Regions from separate parts of the Ewingella allii genome, predicted to be linked through region 2. Evidence: predicted binding sites of a transcription regulator. Region 2 holds the regulator's gene; each other region holds the start of a gene.
The links. Region 2 encodes PurR, which represses purine synthesis genes. Its sites were predicted from a motif close to CANGCAAACGTTTGCNTG; they were not measured.
Positions count from the first base shown of each region.

Region 1 (2,272 bases), on a different contig from region 2:
CGTCAGGCCCCGGCCCCCCAGCCATGACACCAATACGCCGACCAAAATCGCCAGAATGGACTTCCAGTGCATAAAGGAGTGAACCACCGTGCTGGCACTGATTTTCCCACTGGCGATAGGCGCCATCACCCCGATGGTCAGCACGATAATGCCGATGGTTAAGCCATAGCGCTCAATCCAGGGGAAAAACTGGTTCAGCGGCGTGATGCGCACGGTAAGCAGGAAAAACATCGCAATAGTGACCGAGCTGTTATTGCTGATGATGCCTAAACCCGCGAACACCAGCAGAATGAGCAAGGTTGGATCCAGAAAGGCCATAACGATTCCAGCGGTTCAAAAGAAGAAAGAGAGGCTCGAAAGCCTCTCAGAGTCGGACGTCAATTATTGAACAGTTTTGCCATGCAAACCAGCGATTCAGCCTTGAAATATCAGGCGATTAGCGGCTGGCAAAGGTGTTGCACTGGTTAGGATCGCCACTGTCGAAACCGCGTTTGAACCAGGTATAGCGCTGCTGTGACGTGCCGTGGGTAAAGCTGTCTGGCACCACGCGGCCCTGACTCTGCTGTTGTAGACGGTCATCGCCAATCGCCTGCGCGGCGTCCAGCGCCTCTTTCAGATCGCCCTCTTCCAGCATGTTTTGTTGCTGCACGCTGTGGCCCCAGACGCCGGCGAAGCAGTCGGCCTGTAGCTCCATTTTCACTGAAAGCTGATTCACCGTGGTTTGCGACGCGCCCTGCTGCATCTGGCGAACTTTGCGCTCGATGCCCATCAGGTGCTGCACGTGGTGTCCCACCTCGTGCGCCACCACGTAGGCCTGAGCAAAGTCTCCGCCCGCGCCGAGCTTGTTTTTCAACTCTTGATAGAAGGACAGGTCGATGTAAACCGTGCTGTCCGCTGGGCAGTAGAATGGCCCCATGACCGACTGGCCGGTGCCGCAGCCGGTACGGGTTTGGCCGCGATACATCACCAGTTTAGGGTCGACATAGGTTTGGCCCTGACGCTGGAAAATATCTTTCCAGGTATCTTCGGTGGAAGCCAGCACTACCGAGGTGAACTTAGCCTGTTCATCATCTTTCGGGCTGATGGACTGAGACTGGGTTTGCTGCACCCCGCCGGACTGGCCGCCGTCAATTAACGGAGTGAGATCCACGCCGTAATAACCCGCCACCAGCACCACAATAATAATCACTATGCCGCTTTTACCGCGGATTGGCAGGCGCATGCCGCCGCCCAAGCCGGGTCCCGAACTCTGCCCGCGCCTGTCTTCCACATTGTCGCTCTCGCGACGCCCTTGCCAACGCATAGTCCACCTCCCAGCTGTTTTTTTAAGACTAGATAATGAGTGCGGGAAATACCATTTCCCCAAGCGGGCAATTTTACGGGAGTTATTCCAGAAATGAATGGAATTTGAGATAGGTTTAGTGGAATTGAGATAAGTCAGGAGCCAAAAGAAAAACGGGCAGCCCAGATAGGCCACCCGTTTGCTGCGCATTCAGGCTAGATTGCATCTAACGCCACCGCGTAAACGATTGCGTCGCTAGCCTGAAAAAATCGTTGCCGATCAGTCCAGTTTCACACCAATACGGTGAGCCACTTCTTCATAGGCTTCGATCAGGCCGCCGAGGCTTTGACGATAGCGATCTTTGTCCATCTTGTTCAGCGTTTGCTTGTCCCACAGGCGGCTACCGTCTGGAGAGAACTCGTCACCGAGAACCACTTCGCCTTTGAACAGACCGAACTCTAATTTGAAGTCGACCAGAATCAGGCCCGCGTCGTCGAACAGCTTGCTCAGCACGTCGTTAGCTTTGTAGCTCAGCTCTTTCATGCGCGCTAAGTTCTCTTCGTTAACCCAGCCGAAGGTTTTGCAGTAAGACTCGTTGACCATTGGGTCATGCATTGCATCGTTTTTCAGGAATAAATCGAACAGCGGTGGGTTCAATTCCAGACCTTCTTCAATGCCCAGACGTTTTACCAGCGACCCAGCAGCGCGGTTACGGATAACGCATTCAACCGGAACCATATCCAGCTTCTTCACCAGCACTTCGGTATCCGACAGCAGACGTTCCATTTGGGTAGGAATGCCAGCTTCTTCCAACTTGCTCATGATGAAATGGTTAAATTTGTTGTTAACCATGCCTTTACGGTCGAACTGCTCAATACGCTCGCCATCGAGTGCTGATGTATCATTACGGAACTCCAAAACCAGCAGGTCTGGGTTTTCGGTGGTATAGACGGTTTTCGCCTTTCCGCGATACAACTCAGCTAACTTTTG
Region 1 covers NZ_JAWUDN010000002.1:79,927-82,198, forward strand. Annotated here, with positions in the region: gene SBO83_RS07125 (DUF441 domain-containing protein) at 1-318, opposite strand, end outside; gene ypfJ (KPN_02809 family neutral zinc metallopeptidase) at 437-1,303, opposite strand; gene purC (phosphoribosylaminoimidazolesuccinocarboxamide synthase) at 1,562-2,272, opposite strand, start outside.
Region 1: a site for PurR is predicted at 1,519-1,536, ahead of ypfJ (KPN_02809 family neutral zinc metallopeptidase). Genes of this name have one in related genera too.

Region 2 (2,272 bases):
GTTTTAGCGCGGCAGCCGTGGAGCTGCACCGCGTGCCCTCGGCGGTGAGTTATACCGTCCGCCAACTGGAACAGTGGCTGGCCGTGCCGCTGTTTGAGCGCCGCCATCGCGATGTGGAATTAACCCCGGCCGGGCAGGTTTTTGTCGAGGATGCGCGGTTGCTTATCAAAAAAATGATGGCGACCCGCCGCCAGTGCCAGCAGGTGGCAAATGGCTGGCGCGGCCAGCTCAGCGTGGCGGTTGACCGTATAGTTAAGCCAGAAAGGGCGCGGCGGCTAGTGACGGATTTCTATCGCACCTTCCCGGACACCGAGCTGATTATTCATTCCGAAGTGTTCAACGGCGTGTGGGATGCGCTGGTTGATGGCCGCGCTGACGTCGCCATCGGCGCCACCCGCGCGGTGCCCACCGGCGGGCGTTTTAGCTTTCGCGACATGGGCTTTATGGATTGGCACTGCGTGGTCAGCCCGAGCCATCCGCTGGCGGCGTTGCCCGCGCCGCTGATTGACGACCAGCTGCGAGAGTACCCCGCGCTATGTCTGGAAGACACCTCGCGTAGCTTACCCAAGCGCGATACCTGGACCTTGGATAATCAGCGTCGGCTGGTGGTGCCGGACTGGACCTGCGCCATTGAGTGCCTGTGCGCGGGGCTGTGTGTCGGCATGATGCCCGTCCATATGGTGGATAAATGGCTCGAGCAGGATAAGCTTCGCGTTTTGCAACTGGCTACGGATTTCCCGGAAAGCGCCTGCTGCCTGACGTGGGACCAAAGCAATCAGTCGCCCGCGCTGGCGTGGCTGCTGGACTATCTCGGCGACAGTGAAACCATGAATCAGGAGTGGTTGCGCAATTAAAAACGCCTGCATGGGAGCAGGCGTTGGTCGGTTCACTATTTTATTCGCGGCGCGCTATTAACGACGATAGTCGCGATACGGGCCGTCGGCCACTGAGCGGCGCTCAACCAGTTTCGGATGAACCTCGATGGTTTGCGACTCTTCGCGCTTGCTGACAATACGGTCGAGCAGCATGGTGAAGGCCATCTCGCCCAGACGCTCTTTCGGCTGGTGGATGGTGGTCAGGGCTGGAGAAAAGTAGCGCGCGTTACGCACGTTATCATAGCCGATCACCGAAATGTCTTGCGGCACGCGCAGGCCCATTTCGTCAGCGGCACAGATTGCCCCCATCGCCATCACGTCGCCGCCGCAGAAAACGGCGGTCGGGCGCTGCTTCTGCATCAAAATCTTGTGCATCGCCTGATAGCCGGATTCCGGCTCGAAATCCCCTTGCACTACCCACTCTTCGCGCAGCGGAATATTGGCTTCGGTTAAGGCTTTGACGAAGCCCTGGAAGCGACCGCCGCCGGTGTTGCGGGCTAGCTGGCCGGGGATCACGCCGATATCGCGATGACCGCGTTCAATCAGATAGCGCCCGGCCATGTAGCCGCCTTCAAAGGCGTTATCAATAATGCTGTCGGTGAAATTCTTGCGCGCTTCGCCCCAGTCCATCACCACCATAGGGATGGAGCGATACTCTTCGAGCATGTCCAACAGGGCGTCCGGGTATTCGGCGCACATCACCAATAAGCCGTCGACGCGCTTTTGCGCCAGCATCGCCAGATAGGCCTGTTGCTTATCGAGGTTATTGTGCGAGTTACATAAAATCAGCGTATAGCCTTTGGCGAAGCAGCTATTTTCAACGGCTTCGATAACTTCGGCGAAGTAGGGCGCTTCGCTGGAGGTTGCCAACAAGCCGATAGACTTGGTGTTATTAACCTTGAGGCTGCGAGCCACGGCGCTAGGCGAGTAGTGCAGCTCTTTAATGGCAGTCTGCACGGCGGCTTTAGTTTCTTCGGCGACGAAACGTGTTTTATTGATGACGTGCGACACGGTAGTGGTGGAAACGCCAGCCCGCTTTGCGACATCTTTTATCGTTGCCATGAAAAGAATGACTCCTGTACCGACGTGCTCTGGCACGTTAGCATTATGTTAATCGTTTGCTTGCGTGGATTTGACTGCTGAACAATAAAAGCGCAGTGAAATCGTTGGTGGGTTTTTCAGAAAAGGACAGCTGTCTGAAAGAACATCGGGATGAATCGACCGGCACGCAGCGTGGTAACCGCGAATTTTCTCTTATATCGCGGAAAAGGGGAAGTAAAAAGTCTTGTTAAGGCAGGGAATGATCACGAGATTTTAGCGGGAAACTGTGAGAAACTGCTTTGGCACACAAACTGTATGGCTTACGGCGTGGCCGCATTTGATCCACAAGGAGTTTT
Region 2 covers NZ_JAWUDN010000001.1:678,671-680,942, forward strand. Annotated here, with positions in the region: gene punR (DNA-binding transcriptional activator PunR) at 1-854, shown strand, start outside; gene purR (HTH-type transcriptional repressor PurR) at 912-1,937, opposite strand; gene cydH (cytochrome bd-I oxidase subunit CydH) at 2,088-2,272, shown strand, end outside.

Region 3 (2,272 bases), on a different contig from region 2:
TACAGCGCCATCGACAGAGTCTGAACGCCGAGGATTGCCATCATCGGCAGCGCCAACGACGCCATCTCCCACAACTTCAAACTCATCAAAGCCATCGCAAGGAACAGCGAAAGGCTGACGTTACCCAGTACGGAAACCGCGCGGTCGAAGACGCGATAGAACCCCAGCCAGGCCAGCAAATTACTAAGAATCACGCCAACAAACAGCACGCAAACAAACGTTGGGATCTCGAACGCCGAGCCTTGCAGCAGCTTGGAAACGTGAGTGCCCGCCGTCAGGCAGATAGCAATCAGGGCAATGGTTTCCAGCAGCACCATTGAGCTTATCATCCGCCCGACGGCCGGTTTTTCGAATGCGCTAGGGTCAGCCGCGTCGTCCGGCGTGCCGTTGGGTGTCGAAGAGTGGCTCACCAGATAGCGCGCTACCGGGCCGCCAATAATGCCGCCCAGCACTAAACCGAAGGTGGCGCAGGCCATCGCGACTTCGGTGGCATTCTCAAAGCCATATTTCTCTACGAACAGCTTGCTCCACGCCGCCCCCGTTCCGTGCCCGCCGGAAAGGGTGATAGAGCCAGCCAGCAGGCCCATCAGCGGGTCGAGACCGAGCAGTTTCGCCATGCCAATGCCGATGGCGTTTTGCAGCAGCAGTAACCCGAGCACCACGAATACCAGCAAGGCCAATGCCTTACCTCCCGCCCGCAAACTCGCAAGGTTGGCATTCAGGCCGATGGTGGCGAAGAAGGCCAACATCAGCGGTTCTTTCAACGACATATCAAAACTCACTTCCCAATCAAACAGTTGGTTAGCAAGTAAAAGTAAGAAAGCCACCAGCAAACCGCCCGCAACGGGTTCGGGAATGGTGTACTTTTTAAGGAAAGAGATTGATTGGACGCACTTACGGCCTAAAAGGAGGACTAACGTCGCGGCAACGAGCGTGCCATAGGTATCGAGATGAATCATTGAAATGCTCCATGTGTGCAAAAATCCATAATTATTATTGAGTTATAAGAACTCCGGATCGCTGTTGTTTTCTTGAGAGGGAATTAGAAGTCAGATAGGCAATTCAGTGCAAGAAAAACAGTGTCGACGTGCGACGAGAATTAGCGTTTTCTCTCAAAAATTTGGTTTCGCAATCGATTGCTTTTGGAAAGGTTTTCATGAAAAATGCCCGCTTTGCCGCTTAATGGACGCCCAAATCATGAGTACGCAATCTGCCGAGACAGACGCACAGCACGCCGAACTTTCCCGCCCACAGCACAGTGAACTGATTTATCGCCTTGAAGATCGCCCGCCGCTGCCGCAAACCCTGTTTGCCGCCTGTCAGCACTTATTGGCGATGTTCGTGGCCGTAATCACCCCCGCGCTGCTTATTTGTCAGGCACTCGGCCTGCCGGCGCAGGATACTCAGCACATTATTAGCATGTCGCTGTTTGCATCCGGCCTCGCATCCATTTTGCAAATTAAAACCTGGGGGCCGGTCGGCTCTGGGCTGCTCTCCATTCAGGGCACCAGCTTTAACTTTGTCGCGCCGTTAATCATGGGCGGTATGGCGTTGAAAAACGGCGGCGCGGATGTCCCAACCATGATGGCGGCGCTGTTCGGCACCCTAATGGTGGCGTCCTGCACCGAAATCATTCTTTCCCGCTTCCTGCATCTGGCCCGCCGGGTGATCACGCCCCTGGTGTCGGGCATTGTAGTAATGATTATCGGCCTGTCGCTGATTCAAGTTGGCCTGACGTCAATTGGTGGCGGCTACGCGGCGATGAACGATCACACCTTTGGCGCGCCGAAGAACTTGCTGCTGGCCGCCGTGGTTCTGGTCGTAATTATCCTGCTCAACCGCCAGAAAAACCCTTACCTGCGCGTCGCCTCGCTGGTGATCGCAATGGCCGTGGGCTACGTCGCCGCGTGGTTGATGGGCATGCTGCCAGCCTCGGCTCCGGCGACACAGACCAATCTGGTTACGCTGCCGACCCCGCTGTACTACGGGCTGGGCTTCGACTGGAACTTACTGATTCCTTTGATGCTGATTTTCATGGTGACCTCGCTGGAAACCATCGGCGACATTACCGCCACCTCTGACGTTTCCGAGCAGCCGGTCAGCGGCCCGCTGTATATGAAGCGCATCAAAGGCGGCGTATTAGCCAATGGCCTGAACTCGATGCTTTCAGCCGTGTTCAACACCTTCCCTAACTCCTGCTTCGGCCAGAACAACGGCGTGATTCAGTTAACCGGCGTTGCCAGTCGCTATGTCGGGTTTGTGGTGGCATTGA
Region 3 covers NZ_JAWUDN010000012.1:22,186-24,457, reverse strand. Annotated here, with positions in the region: gene gltS (sodium/glutamate symporter) at 1-959, opposite strand, end outside; gene SBO83_RS20000 (solute carrier family 23 protein) at 1,198-2,272, shown strand, end outside.
Region 3: a site for PurR is predicted at 1,126-1,143, ahead of gltS (sodium/glutamate symporter). Genes of this name have one in related genera too.